DNA from 2 places in the Pseudoalteromonas sp. NZS127 genome. Region 1 is predicted to be linked to the other one. Evidence: riboswitches for the same ligand, from Rfam matches in the RefSeq annotation. Region 1 holds a riboswitch; the other holds the start of a gene.
The links. A riboswitch is a leader RNA that binds a small molecule or an ion and turns the genes downstream of it on or off. The one in region 1 is predicted to bind lysine.
Positions count from the first base shown of each region.

Region 2: it holds a riboswitch for lysine, as region 1 does, so the genes downstream of both, lysC (lysine-sensitive aspartokinase 3) here and dapA (4-hydroxy-tetrahydrodipicolinate synthase) in region 1, are expected to answer to the same signal.

Region 1 covers NZ_JADYWN010000009.1:61,028-68,521, forward strand. Annotated here, with positions in the region: gene I6E78_RS10105 (2,3,4,5-tetrahydropyridine-2,6-dicarboxylate N-succinyltransferase) at 1-559, opposite strand, end outside; gene dapA (4-hydroxy-tetrahydrodipicolinate synthase) at 575-1,459, opposite strand; lysine riboswitch at 1,612-1,809, opposite strand; gene I6E78_RS10115 (DNA-3-methyladenine glycosylase I) at 2,013-2,711, shown strand; gene I6E78_RS10120 (protein adenylyltransferase SelO) at 2,721-4,130, shown strand; gene I6E78_RS10125 (OmpA family protein) at 4,515-5,579, shown strand; gene acnB (bifunctional aconitate hydratase 2/2-methylisocitrate dehydratase) at 5,876-7,494, shown strand, end outside.
Region 2 covers NZ_JADYWN010000010.1:95,427-102,920, reverse strand. Annotated here, with positions in the region: gene I6E78_RS10890 (sodium-dependent transporter) at 1-719, opposite strand, end outside; gene I6E78_RS10885 (4'-phosphopantetheinyl transferase family protein) at 893-1,639, shown strand; gene lysC (lysine-sensitive aspartokinase 3) at 1,613-3,004, opposite strand; lysine riboswitch at 3,080-3,252, opposite strand; gene nhaD (sodium:proton antiporter NhaD) at 3,385-4,632, opposite strand; gene I6E78_RS10870 (hypothetical protein) at 4,864-6,135, shown strand; gene I6E78_RS10865 (condensin complex protein MksE) at 6,141-6,689, shown strand; gene I6E78_RS10860 (ATPase) at 6,686-7,494, shown strand, end outside.

The DNA.
Region 1 (7,494 bases):
TTACACAGTCGTATACCGGAATCGTGGCCGATAAACGTACACCAGGAGCAAGCACTGCGCCTTTTTTAATTACTACGCCTTCAACAATTACGCAGCCTGCGCCAATAAATGCATCATCTTCAACTACCACTGGGCTGGCACCAATTGGCTCTAACACACCACCAAGTTGCACGGCTGCGCTAAGGTGTACATTTTTACCTACTTGCGCACACGAGCCAACTAAAGCGTGGCTATCTACCATAGTGCCTTCGTCAATGTATGCGCCAATATTTACATACGCTGGTGGCATAATAATAGTGCCTTTAGCTACATAAGCACCACGGCGCACGCTTGAGCCACCCGGGACCATACGTACGCCATCGGTGGCACTAAACTGTTGTGGCGCTAAGTTATGTTTATCAACAAAGCCACCGGCAAATTCGGTGTTTGTACCATTTTTAAAGGCTTCTAAAATACCTTGTTTTACTGCAACGTTAGCCTGCCATTGGCCGCTTTCGTTTTGTGATGCTGCGCGTACTGCGCCCGACTCTAAATTATTTAATAGTTCTAACCAGCTCATTATAAAAACCTATGTTTAATGCCAAGATAAAATGGTGTTGTTTGCTTGTTCAATGCACGTTGTTTGCGTTAATTCGAGGTGAGTTAACGGGGGGCGTAAATACGAACTCGTTAATCGCCCTTGTAAATGCATGAGTACTTTAACGGGAATGGGGTTTGCTACAGTGAACAAGCTACTGATTGCGCTTGACCACTGAGTAAATAAATTGGGGTATTGGCCACTTAGGCTACGCTGTACAAATTCGTGAGTTTGTAGCGGCCAAGCATTAGCTGCTACCGATACCAGTCCTTTAGCACCGGCTTGGGCAAAGTAGGGCATAAGCGCATCATCGCCGCTAAAAATAGCTAAGTTAGGAGCCGCTTGACGGTAAGCTTCAAATTGCGCAATGTTGCCACTGGCTTCTTTAAGTGCCCATAGGTTTTTATGTTGCTGTAGGTTTTGAATGGTTGCTACTGGAATATCGACAGCGCTTCGCCCTGGTACGTTATAAAGCATACAAGGGTGTTTACTTATATTTAAAAGGCTTTCAAACCAATGGGTTTGTCCAATTACACCGGGCTTTGCATAAAGCGGCGAGCCAAGTAAAAAACTATGAATAGGCAGGTGGTTACAGTATTCAACCCAGGCTAATTGCTGTTTGAGGTTCATACCACCTACAGCCACCATTAAGGGTACATTAGGTGATAATTGGCACACGTGCTCAACAATGGCTTGTTGCTCTTTAAGTGTTAAGGCTAAGCCTTCACCTGTGCTGCCTAGTAATAAAATGGCATTATTAGCAGCAGCTTGCTCAGCAACCAAAGTGGTTAAGGTGCCATAGTCGATTGTACCGTTTTGATTAAACGGAGTAACGAGCGCCGTCCAGACTGAGTAGTCATCTAAATTAAAGTTTTTGATCATCTCTCGCGAACTTATAGAATGTTCGGCGAGTTAAGAAGCTATATAGGAAAGAGCCGCATTAACATCGTTCGAACAAATACCCACGTGTAGGGTATGTTATAATTCGAAGAGCGAATGGGCTTAAATAATAGGGCGCACGGCCTTATTATACTAAGACCAGAAGCTCTCCACCAAACTAATAAGCTACGTTTAAATAGCTATTGGTGACAGTCGCTAGGATTCAACCTAGTCGCCCGAAACAACAATGACACAAACATTGTTGTTTCTCGGCGTTAATTCCCCTTACGTATGCTCAATGGAGTTTGTGCTCCTAACATACGCTACCTGAATAACGCACCTCTTCCAGCCCTTTATATTTGTACTGCTAGCAATACAAATATAATTAAATAGGGTAAGTGCGATGATTAAATCATTTTAGCCATCTGGGTGTCAAGCAGCTAAATGCAGATAGTGTCATCGATTTTGGTTACGGTTACGTATAATGACAATTTCCCTTAAACTAGAGGGTAATCGCGGCGCGAAATTTGTAACTGCAAAATAAGGTTTCAAGCAGATGGAAAAATTTAATGATATTTATCAGCGAGCAGTAGAGCGAAAAGGCTCAACACAAATGCTACAGCAACTACTCGCTAAACCCGCATCTAAGCAACAATTAGCAGCTTTAAGTGATGATGATTGGCTGGAAGAGTTTACGCGTAAGGTTTTTCAAAGTGGCTTTTACTGGTCGGTTATTAACAGCAAGTGGGCAGGTTTTAGAGAGGTTTTTTGGCAGTTTAGCGTTGAAAAATTATTAATGATGCCACCCGATATGTTGGAGCAAAAAGCCAGCGACGAGCGTATTGTTCGCAATTATAAAAAAGTAAAAACGATCCCCGAAAATGCGTTCATGATCCATGAGGTTACCCAGCAACATGGTAGCTTTAGTCAGTTTATTGCAGACTGGCCAAGTGAAGATATTATTGGTTTGTGGGCGTACTTAAAAAAACACGGTGCACGCTTGGGTGGAAATACCGGCCCTTATACTTTGCGTGCATTGGGTAAAGACACCTTTTTATTATCGCGGGATGTTGAGAGTTATTTGCGCGCGCACAAAATTATTGATGGTGGCTTACAAACTAAAAAGTCGTTAACTGCAGCGCAAGCGTTCTTTAATGAATTACAGCAACAAAGCGGTTTGAGCATGCAAGAGCTAAGCTTAATTATAGCCTACAGTGTAGGCGATAATCGTGTAGGTATAAGCCAACAACAGTAGAGGGTAGTTATGAATTTAATGCCAAGGTACAGACAAGTAGCCGACAATTTTGCAATTGAAGATCGCCCATCTAAGGTGGCCGCCCCACAGCTATTACTCTGGAACGACAGCTTAGCTAAAGCGTTTAATATTAATGTAGCTCCTGAGTTACGGGCCAGTACTTTTGGCGGCAACGAACAGCAAGCAATTGCAGCGGTTGCACTAGGATACTCAGGGCATCAATTTGGACATTTTTCACCACGCTTAGGCGATGGGCGTGCTCATTTGCTAGGAGCAGTAGCGGATGCGCAAAACCAATTATGGGACATTCAATTAAAAGGCTCTGGTGCCACTCCTTACTCTCGTGGTGGCGATGGCCGGTGTGCACTTGGCCCGGCAATACGTGAATATATAATGAGCGAAGCAATGCAAGCGTTAGGTATTAAAACCACGCGCTGCTTAGCTGTGGTTGGTAGTGGCGAAACTGTGTACAGAAACCCACCTCAGCCTGGCGCTATTGTGACGCGCTTAGCCAGTAGCCACATTCGTGTTGGCTCGTTTCAGTATTTAGCAACACAAGGTGACGTTGCAGGGCTTAAAAACCTTGCCGACTTAGCTATTGAGCGTCATTACCCAAAAATTCAAGCAACAGGACCTGAGCGCTATTTAGCGTTTTTAGCTGCAGTGATTAAAAACCAAGTTGAGCTGGTGGTTAGTTGGATGCGAGTAGGCTTTATACATGGCGTAATGAATACCGATAATACGCTGGTTAGTGGCGAAACTATCGACTATGGCCCATGCGCCATGATGAACAGCTTTGATTTTGATACCGTGTTTAGCTCTATTGATAAGCAAGGGCGTTATGCATTTGGTAATCAACCTAATATTGCTAACTGGAACTGCGCTCGCTTAGCTGAGAGTTTAATACCGCTTGTACATGATGACGACGAACAAGCTGTGTCATTAATGACTCCAATACTAGATGGTTTTGCTGAGCAATTTAATGCTGAATTTAGTGCAATGTGGGCAACTAAGCTAGGCTTAGCTGATACAGATACAGCCGATAAAGAGTTAATTGCAGAGCTATTACAGTTATTAAAAGAGCATCAACTCGACTATACCAATACGTTTGATGCACTAACCGAGTCTTTAACAGGTGTAATGAGCATACCAGAGGCATTAGTTCAGTGGGCCTGTAAGTGGCAAAAATGCACCGATGATCGCAGCTATATTGTAATGCGCGCAGCTAATCCACGAGTTATTCCTCGTAACCATGTGATCGAAAAAATACTTAGTGAGTATAATAAGGCAGGCTCAAGTGAATTACTGCATGAGTTTATGCAGGTTATGCACACACCTTATAAAAATACAGACAAATTGGCAAAATTTCAGGATGCACCTAGCAGTGATAAAGAGTATTATACTTTTTGTGGTACTTAATTATTAGATGTAAATTTAAGTTGCTGATTATAAAAGGTCATTTAGCGGCGGTAGCGCTGCTTTATTATTGAGCACAATAAACTGAGCTGATATTATTGATATGCATTTAAAGCTAAGTGGCTGGCGCTCAATATAAACTCAGCGAGTGAAGTAGGTATGGTTATTTAATAAATTTAGATACCAGCAATAGTATTTATTATTTAGGGGTTGGGTAAAGTAATTTATATGTCCTAAACTTACTAATACCGTACATATAGAGTATTAAAAACGAATTAATTATCTTTTGTTAAGTATTGATTAATAAAGGATCAGGTAATCTTAATAAAACTGGTTGAGCTAGAAAGAATTAGCTATATTTTTAATTGTTAAAATGGGAAGAAAACAATGAAATTAAAATCACTTACAATCGCAATCGCGTTAGCTGCAACTAGCGCATCAGCATTTGCAGCAGAAAAAACTGAAGGTTTTTACATTGGTGTGTTCGGTGACTATTACGATGCATCTTGGAAAAATCTAAACATGCACCAAAACTTGGAAGTTAATGAATCTGCAAGTTGGGGTGCTGAAGTTGGCTACCGTTTCAGTGATTACTGGAGTGCACGTCTTGAGTATGCAGATATGGACTTTAATGCATTTCTTAAAAATCCGATTCCTAATGGTAATCGTAACGACGTAGAAGGCGAGCGTTTTGGTGTTGATGCACTTTACCACTTTGGTGGCGGCCCTTTCTATGGTTTATTTGGTATTAAAGAAGTAAAAGTAGCAACTGATAATACTTTCTTAAACGCAGGTGTTGGTTACCAGCACTTCATTACAGACGGTTTATTTGTTAACGCAGAAACATCTGTTTATCAAGGTCTTGACCGTGGTTATACCGATGTGAACGCTAAACTAGGTATTAACTACTTATTTGGTCAAAGCTCAGTAGCAGAAGAGCCAGTTCAACCAGCTCCAGAGCCAGTAATTGTTGAAGTTGCACCAGTAGACAGCGACAACGATAACATTCCTGATGTAGATGATCAGTGTCCTAATACACCAATGACTGATGCAGTTGATGGCACAGGTTGTACTTTATACGAAGATAAAGAAGTAACTGTAAGCTTATTAGTGACTTTCCCTAATAATACCTCTGCAGTATCTACACAGTACTTAAACGATATCGATAAAGTAGCTGAGTTCTTAAAAGAGTACCCAGATACAACTGTTCTTTTAGAAGGTCATACTTCTTCTGTAGGTAAAGCATCTTACAACAAGTGGTTATCTAAAAAACGTGCTGACGCAGTAGCTAAAAAATTAGTAGCTGATGGCGTAGCAGAAGACCGTATTACTACAGTTGGTCTAGGTGAAGAGCGTCTTAAAAATGAAGCGAACACTAAAGCAGCACACCAAGAAAACCGTCGTGTAGAAGCGCATATCAAAACGATTAAAAACGTTAAAGTTTTACGTTAATAAAATCGATTGAATTACAAAAACCCAGCTTTATGCTGGGTTTTTTTATGTCTACTAAAAACCCAAATTAAAAATAAATACTAATGATTCTTACTTAATAAACATTCATGGAAATTGATTTTACTTTATCTACTATTCATAATACTTATAGTCGGTATAATCAGTTGCTGAACTGGATAGATTTTCATCTACCCATAAAAGCTTTATAATTAAGCGTTAGAATACTATAAGTATTGGGTAACATTGCGCTTATGAAGCGCTACCGAATACTTTCACGTCACCAAGAGGGCAATATTGTGCTACAAGAATATCGTAAACACGTAGAAGAACGTGCCGCGTTAGGTATCGTACCAGCGCCATTAGATGCTCAGCAAACGGCTGATCTTATTGAATTAATCAAAACTCCACCGGCTGGTGAAGAAGAATTTATTCTCGACTTATTAGCTAATCGTGTACCGGCAGGTGTTGATGATGCAGCTTATATCAAAGCAGGATTTTTAGCGGCAGTTGCTAAAGGTGAAACTAATTCTCCACTACTTTCTAAAGAAAAAGCGGCAGAATTATTAGGTACTATGCTAGGCGGTTACAATATCGCACCTATGATAGACCTACTTGATGACGACACACTTGCACCTATCGTAGTTAAAGGCCTTTCAAACACATTATTAATGTTTGATGCATTTTACGATGTAGAAGAAAAAGCAAAAGCGGGTAACACATTCGCTAAGCAAATTATTGAGTCTTGGGCAAATGCAGAATGGTTTACTAATAAACCAGCTGTTGCTGAAAAGATTTCAGTTACTGTATTTAAAGTAACTGGCGAAACAAATACGGATGACTTGTCACCTGCACCAGATGCATGGTCTCGTCCAGATATTCCACTACATGCTTTAGCTATGCTAAAAATTGAACGTGATGGTATCACTCCTGACAAACCAGGCGAAGTAGGCCCAATCACCCAACTAGAAGAATTAAAAACTAAAGGCTTACCACTAGCTTACGTTGGTGATGTTGTTGGTACGGGTTCTTCACGTAAATCTGCAACTAACTCAGTGCTTTGGTTTATGGGCGATGATATTCCGTTTGTACCAAATAAGCGTGTTGGCGGTGTATGTCTAGGTAATAAAATTGCACCAATCTTCTTTAACACTATGGAAGATTCTGGTGCTTTACCAATTGAGCTAAATGTTGATGAACTTAACATGGGCGAGCAAATTGACATCTACCCATACGAAGGTGTTGTTAAGCAGCATGGTACTGATAAAGTAATCTCTAAGTTTGAACTTAAATCTGAAGTGATTTTAGATGAAGTTCGTGCTGGTGGTCGTATTCCACTAATCATTGGTCGTGGTTTAACAGACAAAGCACGTACATCACTTGGTTTAGGTGCTACTGATATATTTAAAGTACCAACAGCAACTGAAGTATCAGATAAAGGCTTTACACTAGCGCAAAAAATGGTTGGTAAAGCATGTAACGTTGCAGGTATTCGCCCAGGTCAATACTGTGAGCCTAAAATGACAACTGTTGGCTCGCAAGATACAACAGGTCCTATGACACGTGATGAGCTTAAAGATTTAGCCTGTTTAGGTTTCTCTGCAGACTTAACAATGCAGTCTTTCTGTCATACATCTGCATACCCAAAACCTATTGATGTAAACACGCATCACACGCTTCCTGATTTCATCATGAACCGTGGCGGCGTTTCACTTCGCCCAGGTGACGGTATTATTCACTCATGGTTAAACCGTATGTTATTACCAGATACCGTAGGTACTGGTGGTGATTCGCATACACGTTTCCCATTAGGTATTTCATTCCCAGCGGGTTCGGGTGCAGTAGCATTCGCAGCAGCAACAGGTGTTATGCCTCTTGATATGCCTGAGTCAATTTTGGTTCGTTTTAAAGGCGAAAT
Region 2 (7,494 bases), on a different contig from region 1:
AAATACGAGCCGTAAATCATCATGCAGCCCACACCTAGCGATAAGGAGAAAAAGGCTTGCCCCATAGCTGCAATAATTAAGTTAGGGTCGAGTATTTGGCTAAAGTCAGGTATTAAATACGCTGCAAAGCCATCACTTGCACCATCAAGCGTTGCAATATAAATAATTAAACCAATTAACAATACTAGCAGCACCGGCATTAAACGCCGTGACCAGGTTTCAATACCCGATTTAACCCCTTTTAAAATAATACTCGCGGTTAAAATAAGCATAAGCGGGGTAAACACAAAATTACGCAGCGCAGAGTCGCTGTGTAAAAATTCGCTAGCGCCGCTAAACCCTAAAAATGTAGTTACGGGTTCAATAGCATACGACAGCATCCACCCTGCCACTATTGAATAAAAGCTAAGCATTACAATAGCGCCGCCAAGGCCAATATAACCTGCAGCCGCGCCTACTTTAGGGGCTTTATTTTGCCATGCTTGCCTAAGTGCTTTTACCGGATTAGCTTGGGCGTAATACCCTAAATACAGCTCGGTATATAAAGCCGGCAAAGCAAGTAAAAATATAACAATAAAGTAAACCAGCAAAAAAGCACCACCACCATGGTTAGCAGCCTGCGTAGGAAAACCCCATATATTACCTAAACCTACCGCTGCGCCAGCGGCGGCCAATACAAAACCAAGTCGACTTTGAAAACCATCACGCACTTGTGTCATACACCTACAAATCTGTTATTATTTTAGCTGTTGTGAATTAAACCATATTTCATCGCGCCTTAGTAATAAAAATGTACCTAGCGCGCACAACAACTAACAACCGCTCACTATATGTTCAGCTTATGCATACAAGCAGGTAATCGGTATTAAATTTATTATTATTTTGAGCGTTTATGAGTTCACTTTACTTTAAAAACACCCTGCAAATTAATCAGCCTTTTAGTAACAATAAAAGCCCTATTTTATTGTTTGACGCTAAAACGCTCGATATAAGCCAATTTAATTTGCCTGATTATTTAAGCCCTTTTGAGCTGCAAATAATAAACCGCCGTAAAAGCGTATCGGCCAAGCAAGAGTATTTAGCCACGCGATTATTACTTAAGTATTTAGTTATAACATCGCACCCTAATATGGCGGGCATTAAGCCATGTAATATAAGCTCAGAGTTTAACCTACAAACAAGTAAATTAGCGCTACACATTAATAACAGCCACACCGTTATTAATACCTGTATATCGCATTCTAATGGTTTTGTTGGCGCTGCACTTAACCCTACAAAAGCCCAGTTTGGTTTCGATATTGAAAAAATAAGCACAAAGCGCCCTTTTGAAAAACTCGCAAAGCATTTTTATCATACCGATGAAATTGCGCTGATCACCAAGCCCACCAATGCAGAGGATCAAGCTAAACACTTTTTTAGGATTTGGACCTTAAAAGAAGCGCTCGCTAAAGCCACTAGCCGCCCTATTGCCAAGTTACTAAGCCCTAATGTGTTTACAGAGTTAACTTGCGCGCAGCTTAATGCCAGTAGTTCTGTGGTAGGCGAATTTGATATAAGTGTAGTGAGCGAAAAAAGCACTGACTGGCAGTGCTCTCTTATTAATTTAGCTATATTAGGCCGCGCAATCGCTTTCGAGTAGTCGGCTATGAATAGCTTGCACTACGTTGTCGGATTCGCCTTGCTCGACCAAAAAGCACAAGTTATGCTTACTTGCACCGTGGCAAATTAGCCTTATATTAAAGTCACTTAATACCTGCATTAAGTTCATTTCGTGCTGGCGCAACTGTATTTCTGAGCCAATAAGCGCCACTAAGGTTAAGTTGTTTTCTACCGACACATGGCAAAACTCAGCAAGTTTATCTAAGCAACCCTGATCAAGCTCTGGGCGCGATGCATTAGGCGCGTTATCAAGCGTTATTGCTACGCTAATTTCAGAAGTGGTCACTAAATCTACCGAAATATTAAACTCGCTTAAAATAGTAAATACTCGGGCTAAAAAGCCACTAGCTAATAGCATTTCGGGGCTTTTAAGAGTAAGTAATATTTGGTTTTTACGTTGTGTTACTGCGCGAATTCCTGGCAGTTGCGACTTTTCACGCTCAATCCAAGTACCACCGCGCTCTGGCTCACGGCTCGAACCTACAAACACATTAATATGGCTGCGGCTGGCGGGTAAAATAGTTGCCGGATGCAATACTTTTGCACCAAAGGTAGCCATTTCGGCAGCTTCGTCAAAGCTAAGGCGTGCAATTGGCGTGGCTTTTACACATAAACGCGGGTCGGTACTAAAAATACCCACTACGTCAGTCCAAATATGCACACTTTTAGCATGAATAGCCTCGGCCAGTAATGCAGCACTGTAGTCTGATCCGCCGCGCCCTAAAGTGGTCGTTTGGCCGTGTTCGTCGCTGCCAATAAAGCCCTGTGTAACAATTACTTGATCGTCTAAAAGCGGAATAAGTAATGCGCTTGCTGCTTGTGCAGTAGCTGCAACATTAGGAGTTGCTTTGCCAAATTGACTGTCGGTTTTAAGCACTTGGCGCACGTCAAAGCGTATTGCATTTAAACCTTTTAAACGCAGCACTTGAGTAAATAAATAAGTTGATAACCGCTCGCCAAAACTTAATAGCTCGTCATGTAGCGCTTTAGTTTGTAGCGTTTGGCTGGCTAGTTTTTCAAATGCCGCTAACGTTTGGGCAAAGCCCTGCGCTAAATCGGTATCTAAACTCAACTCGGCTAAAATAGCCTGCTGAATCGCCAGCACGCCGTTAATATGTGCTTGGCGCTCATCTTCACTAAGGTTGATTTTACATAGCTCAACTAAATGATTAGTGACTCCTGCGCTGGCGCTTAGTGCAACAATACGCACGCTTTTATCTGCTACTACAATTTTACTACTGTGGTCCATAGCTGCAAAGTTAGCTACGCTGGTGCCGCCAAATTTAGCAACGGTATAATTTGATTTGCTGCCTAATACTACATGTGGCACTGATTGGGTTGTCATTTCGTCTCCTTTCACGGCATCCAAACCGTAATAAAACAAGAAGAACTTGGCAGCAAATATAAGGTAAGAAAATTCACTGCCAGAAGCTCTCCACCTATATTGGTGACAGTTTTGAGGATTCAGCCCCATAAACCGAAAAACAACGACGACGACGCGTTATTTTTCTCGGCGAGTACTTCCCTCTTTAATGCTCAACGGCGTTCGTCACCTCACATTAAATACCTAAGTATCGCACCTCTTCTGAATGTTGTATTAATGGCTATTTTAGCAATCACTAATAAAACAAAACCCCAGCAATATATTGAAAAGATCAATACTTTACTGGGGCTTTGAAAGTTATCGTTTAGACATCTAGCTGTCAAGCACTTTAATAACTAATATTAAACAAAACCTGCCATTAAATACGAGCCTGTATAGCCTACGGTGTAACAAATTAATAAATAAAACGACAAACGTAAGTAGCTCATAAAGGTCAGTTCTTTAACTTTGCTCATGGCAATAATACCCGCCGCTGAGCCTATAATTAACATAGAGCCCCCTACGCCTGTGGCATAAGTAAACGACAGCCAATGCTGCTGTGTCATTACTATATCTGCTTTTAATAACGCGGCAGTAAGTGGTACGTTATCAACGCCTGCCGACAATATACCCATTAAATAGTTTGCGTATTCAGGTGCCATTATTGTGTACAGGTCGCTAAAGTGGCTTAACATACCAACTTCTTTTAACGCCCCTACCAGTAATAATACACCTACAAAAAACAACAAGGTGTCGTATTCTATTTCACGAATAAAATCTATCATGTCTTTGTTTATGTCTTTTTTGCGCATTAAAAATTGCGCCACTAAAAACATCATAGACAAACCAAACAAAAAGGTAAGCAATGGCGGTACACTGTATAAAACACTCAGTGTTAAGGTAGCAATAACCGTAGATAAGAAGATAACTGCAATTGTAATATCGGTTTTTTCAATGCGTTTTTGCTTGGTTTTAGTAAAGTCGAGCTGGCCATTTAAGCCTATTGATAACAGTGCAGCTAACAGCATCACACTTACAAATGCTGGCCCAATTAACAATAACAAATTGCTAATAGTTACTTTACCATCTAAAAATATCATTAACGTGGTTACATCACCGGTAATTAACGACACACCACCAGAGTTAACCGCAAAAATTATCAGCGTGGCATATCTAATTAGCTTTTTGGCTTCAAGTTTTAATGATAAAACCACCGCTAAAGATATAAGCGTAGCGGTTACGTTATCGGAAATAGAAGAGAATAAAAATGCAAAAACACCAACCAAAAACATTAACTTACGTTCGCTAATTCGTTTTGGCATAATCCGGTTAACAATATTTTCGATAAACCCTTTTGAGTTTAAATAGGCAACAAAGGTCATTGCCGCCATTAAAAACAGCCATAAGGAGGCAATTTCTAAAATATTATGATTAAGGAGTGATTGAATCGTATCAGGGCTTTGCCCATTAATAGGGAAGATAAAAGAGATAATCCAGCAGAGCGTACCAAAAAAAAGTGTCGTTTTAGCTTTGTTTACGTGGATTATATCCTCAATAACGATCAGCAAAAATGCAATCGCTATTAAAGTCAGGATAATAGAGGAAACCATGATAATTGAACAACCTTTGGAATAATGTAAAAATTGAACCTATGAAGAAAATAGAGCCGCATATTTCGTGTGCCTATTTTCGGTGCGGATGTTATCACTATGACCTGGTAAAAACTATTATTAAATCGTTGTAAAAACGAATACCATAGTGCTATCAGCGCTATTAAAATTACGAATAACTCGCTTATTTAGCTCGTTATTTAACAACATACTAGGATGTATAAACGCCTTATGATCCCAGCTAAAAAGCTATTAAATACCCTTAGCGAACATTGGGGGGTGCTAGAGCTATTATTTAAACGTTTTAAAATGGCCGACTTTAGTATTAAAGATTTGCAAAATGCCATTAAACACAAACAACCTACATGGCATAACGAGCGAATTTATAAAGAAACTAATCGCTTGTTAAATCAAGATATTATAATTCCTTTAGCTAAATCTTCGCAGCTTGAAATAAACCGTGCCATTGCCGACTTTGCTACATTTTTACTGCAAGAAGAGCATTTAGGTTTAGCACAAGAAATTAGCGTATTAGTAGAGGACTTAGCTCGCCTTGGCGATCGCTTAGCTAACGCGGGCGAAGTGGAAGATTTTGACGACTTACGCCGTTTTAGCCGTATTATGGATGATCGAGTACGCAAAATAATGAAACTGTACGCACACAACGAAAACGCTATTTTAAATATTGTTGAGCAAGCTAAATCTAATAACGCGGTGCAATCGCTGCAAAAACGTTATAAAGCGGTAATAGAAGCGTTTGACGAATACATAGAGCCAATGCTTGAAATGGTTGATATTCGCGGTGAGTTTCATGCCTGTTTTAATCTTATAGAGCAGCAAATTAGTACGCAAATAGAGCGTATTGAGCAATCGGGTAAAGCATATACCGACAAACGCATGCTAGAGCAATTACGTACCCGTATTCTCGAAATGCATTTAGTAGGCCGCGAAAGCCTGCGTAAAAGTGCCGACATGCTAATGCCGCTGCGTGAAGAGCTACGCCGAAATAACTTAATTACCCGCCAAGCTGCAAAAGTGCTTGGGCTAGTGCGTAAAAATGGCGTAGACAACATGCTAACAGCGGTGCAACCACACTTTGTGAGCGACGCACAGCGTTACTCGTTGGGGCAACAACGCCATATAGTTGCCTATATGGCAAGTTTGGTTGAGTTTGAACACCAAGAATACCAATTGCCCGATCAGCAAGATGTACCGCCTTTTCAAACGCCAAACATTCCCGATTACAACGATGTTAAAAGCAGCTTTGCAAAACGCTTCAATACAAAACGTAAAAAGCCGCAACCATTGCTGCAATTTTTAGACGAAAGTTACCCCGATTTAGATGCCGAAGAAATGCTGTTTTTGTATCAAAAATTAGTGAGTGACAACGAGCTTGAAAAAAGCCAAAGCGATGAAAAAGCACGCTTTAAAATTGCCGGTCAGTATTTTTCTCTTTATCCCTATAATTCACAGCCGCAAACACCTAGTAAGGCAGATGAGTAATCACCATGACACAAATAAACTTAAACGAGCTTACCCACTTACAAGCAATTAATAAAAAATTAGTGGCGGGTTATCATATTTGCGAACAAGACAACCTAATGTGGCAAGAGCTGGATCAAAATATAGACGCTTACAGTGCGCTATTTAGCGCCCTAGGTAACGAGCTAAAACACGACAGCCGTGGCTTTTATTACTTTAGCAGCGACGAAAGTACACCCAATATGGGAAAAATATCCCGTGCTATTGCGCTTACTATTTATATTTTAATTGAGCACTACGCCAACACCGGCAAAGACCCAATGCGCGCCTTGTTCGACGAAGTAAACGATTTAGAGTTAATGCAAACCTTAGTGCAAATTAACAAACACTTGTTTGATCAACTGGAGATATTTTCGGGCTCCGATCTGCGCAAAGACGTGTACCTGCGCATGGTACGCTTAGGTTTGGCACGCGAAGTAGAAGCAGGCTTTATGCTACAAGCCCCAATTCATCGCTATATAGATGCCTTAATGGAAGTAAACGAAGAAACCTACCTAACAGAGGACGAGCAATGAAAAATTTATACGGACTAAGTAAACTCGCCCTACTCAATACCGCAGGTTACGCAAAATGTGTGATCCCGCTGGATAAAAGCAGCTCTATTTGCGCGCCAAATAATACCGGTAAAAGCTCGGTAATAAATGCCCTGCAGTTTCCGCTTATTAACGATTTACGCCTAACCGAGTGGGATGGCCACGATTTAGACGAAACCCGTAAGTTTTATTTTTCATCCGATCAATCCTACATTTTGCTTGAAGCAAATCTGCCCCATGGCTCAGTAGTAATTGGTGTAGCGGGTTTGGGGAAAATTGCCGGTTATGCGCACCAATATTTTTGCTACCAAGGTAAGCTTGATTTAGAGCAGTACACCCAAGGTAAAACCATTATTAAATACACTAAGCTGTTTAGCCATTTAAAACAGCTTGGGTACAACCCCATAGAGCTAAAAGCGCAAGAGCTAAACGCCCTACTCACCGGCGGCGCAACCCCATTTGACGACGAGATCAACTTAAAAATGATCCCGCTTAATAACGTTCAAGATTCGACTATTTATAAAGAAATATTTCGCCGTATTCTTAACTTACATAAACTCGGTGCCGCCGATGTAAAACGCTTTATGCTACGTGTATTTGAGCGCCACATGTCTAACTCTAAGGTCGACTTTTATGAAGTGTGGCGTCGCTCGTTCGACAAAGTAAACCGCAGTAAACGTGAGTTACACGCCCTTGAATCGATGCAAGAGCCCATAGCCGCGCTTGAGTCGATGCTAGAGAACCAAACCGTACTAAAAGGTAAATTAGCGGCTTATGCTCCAAAAAT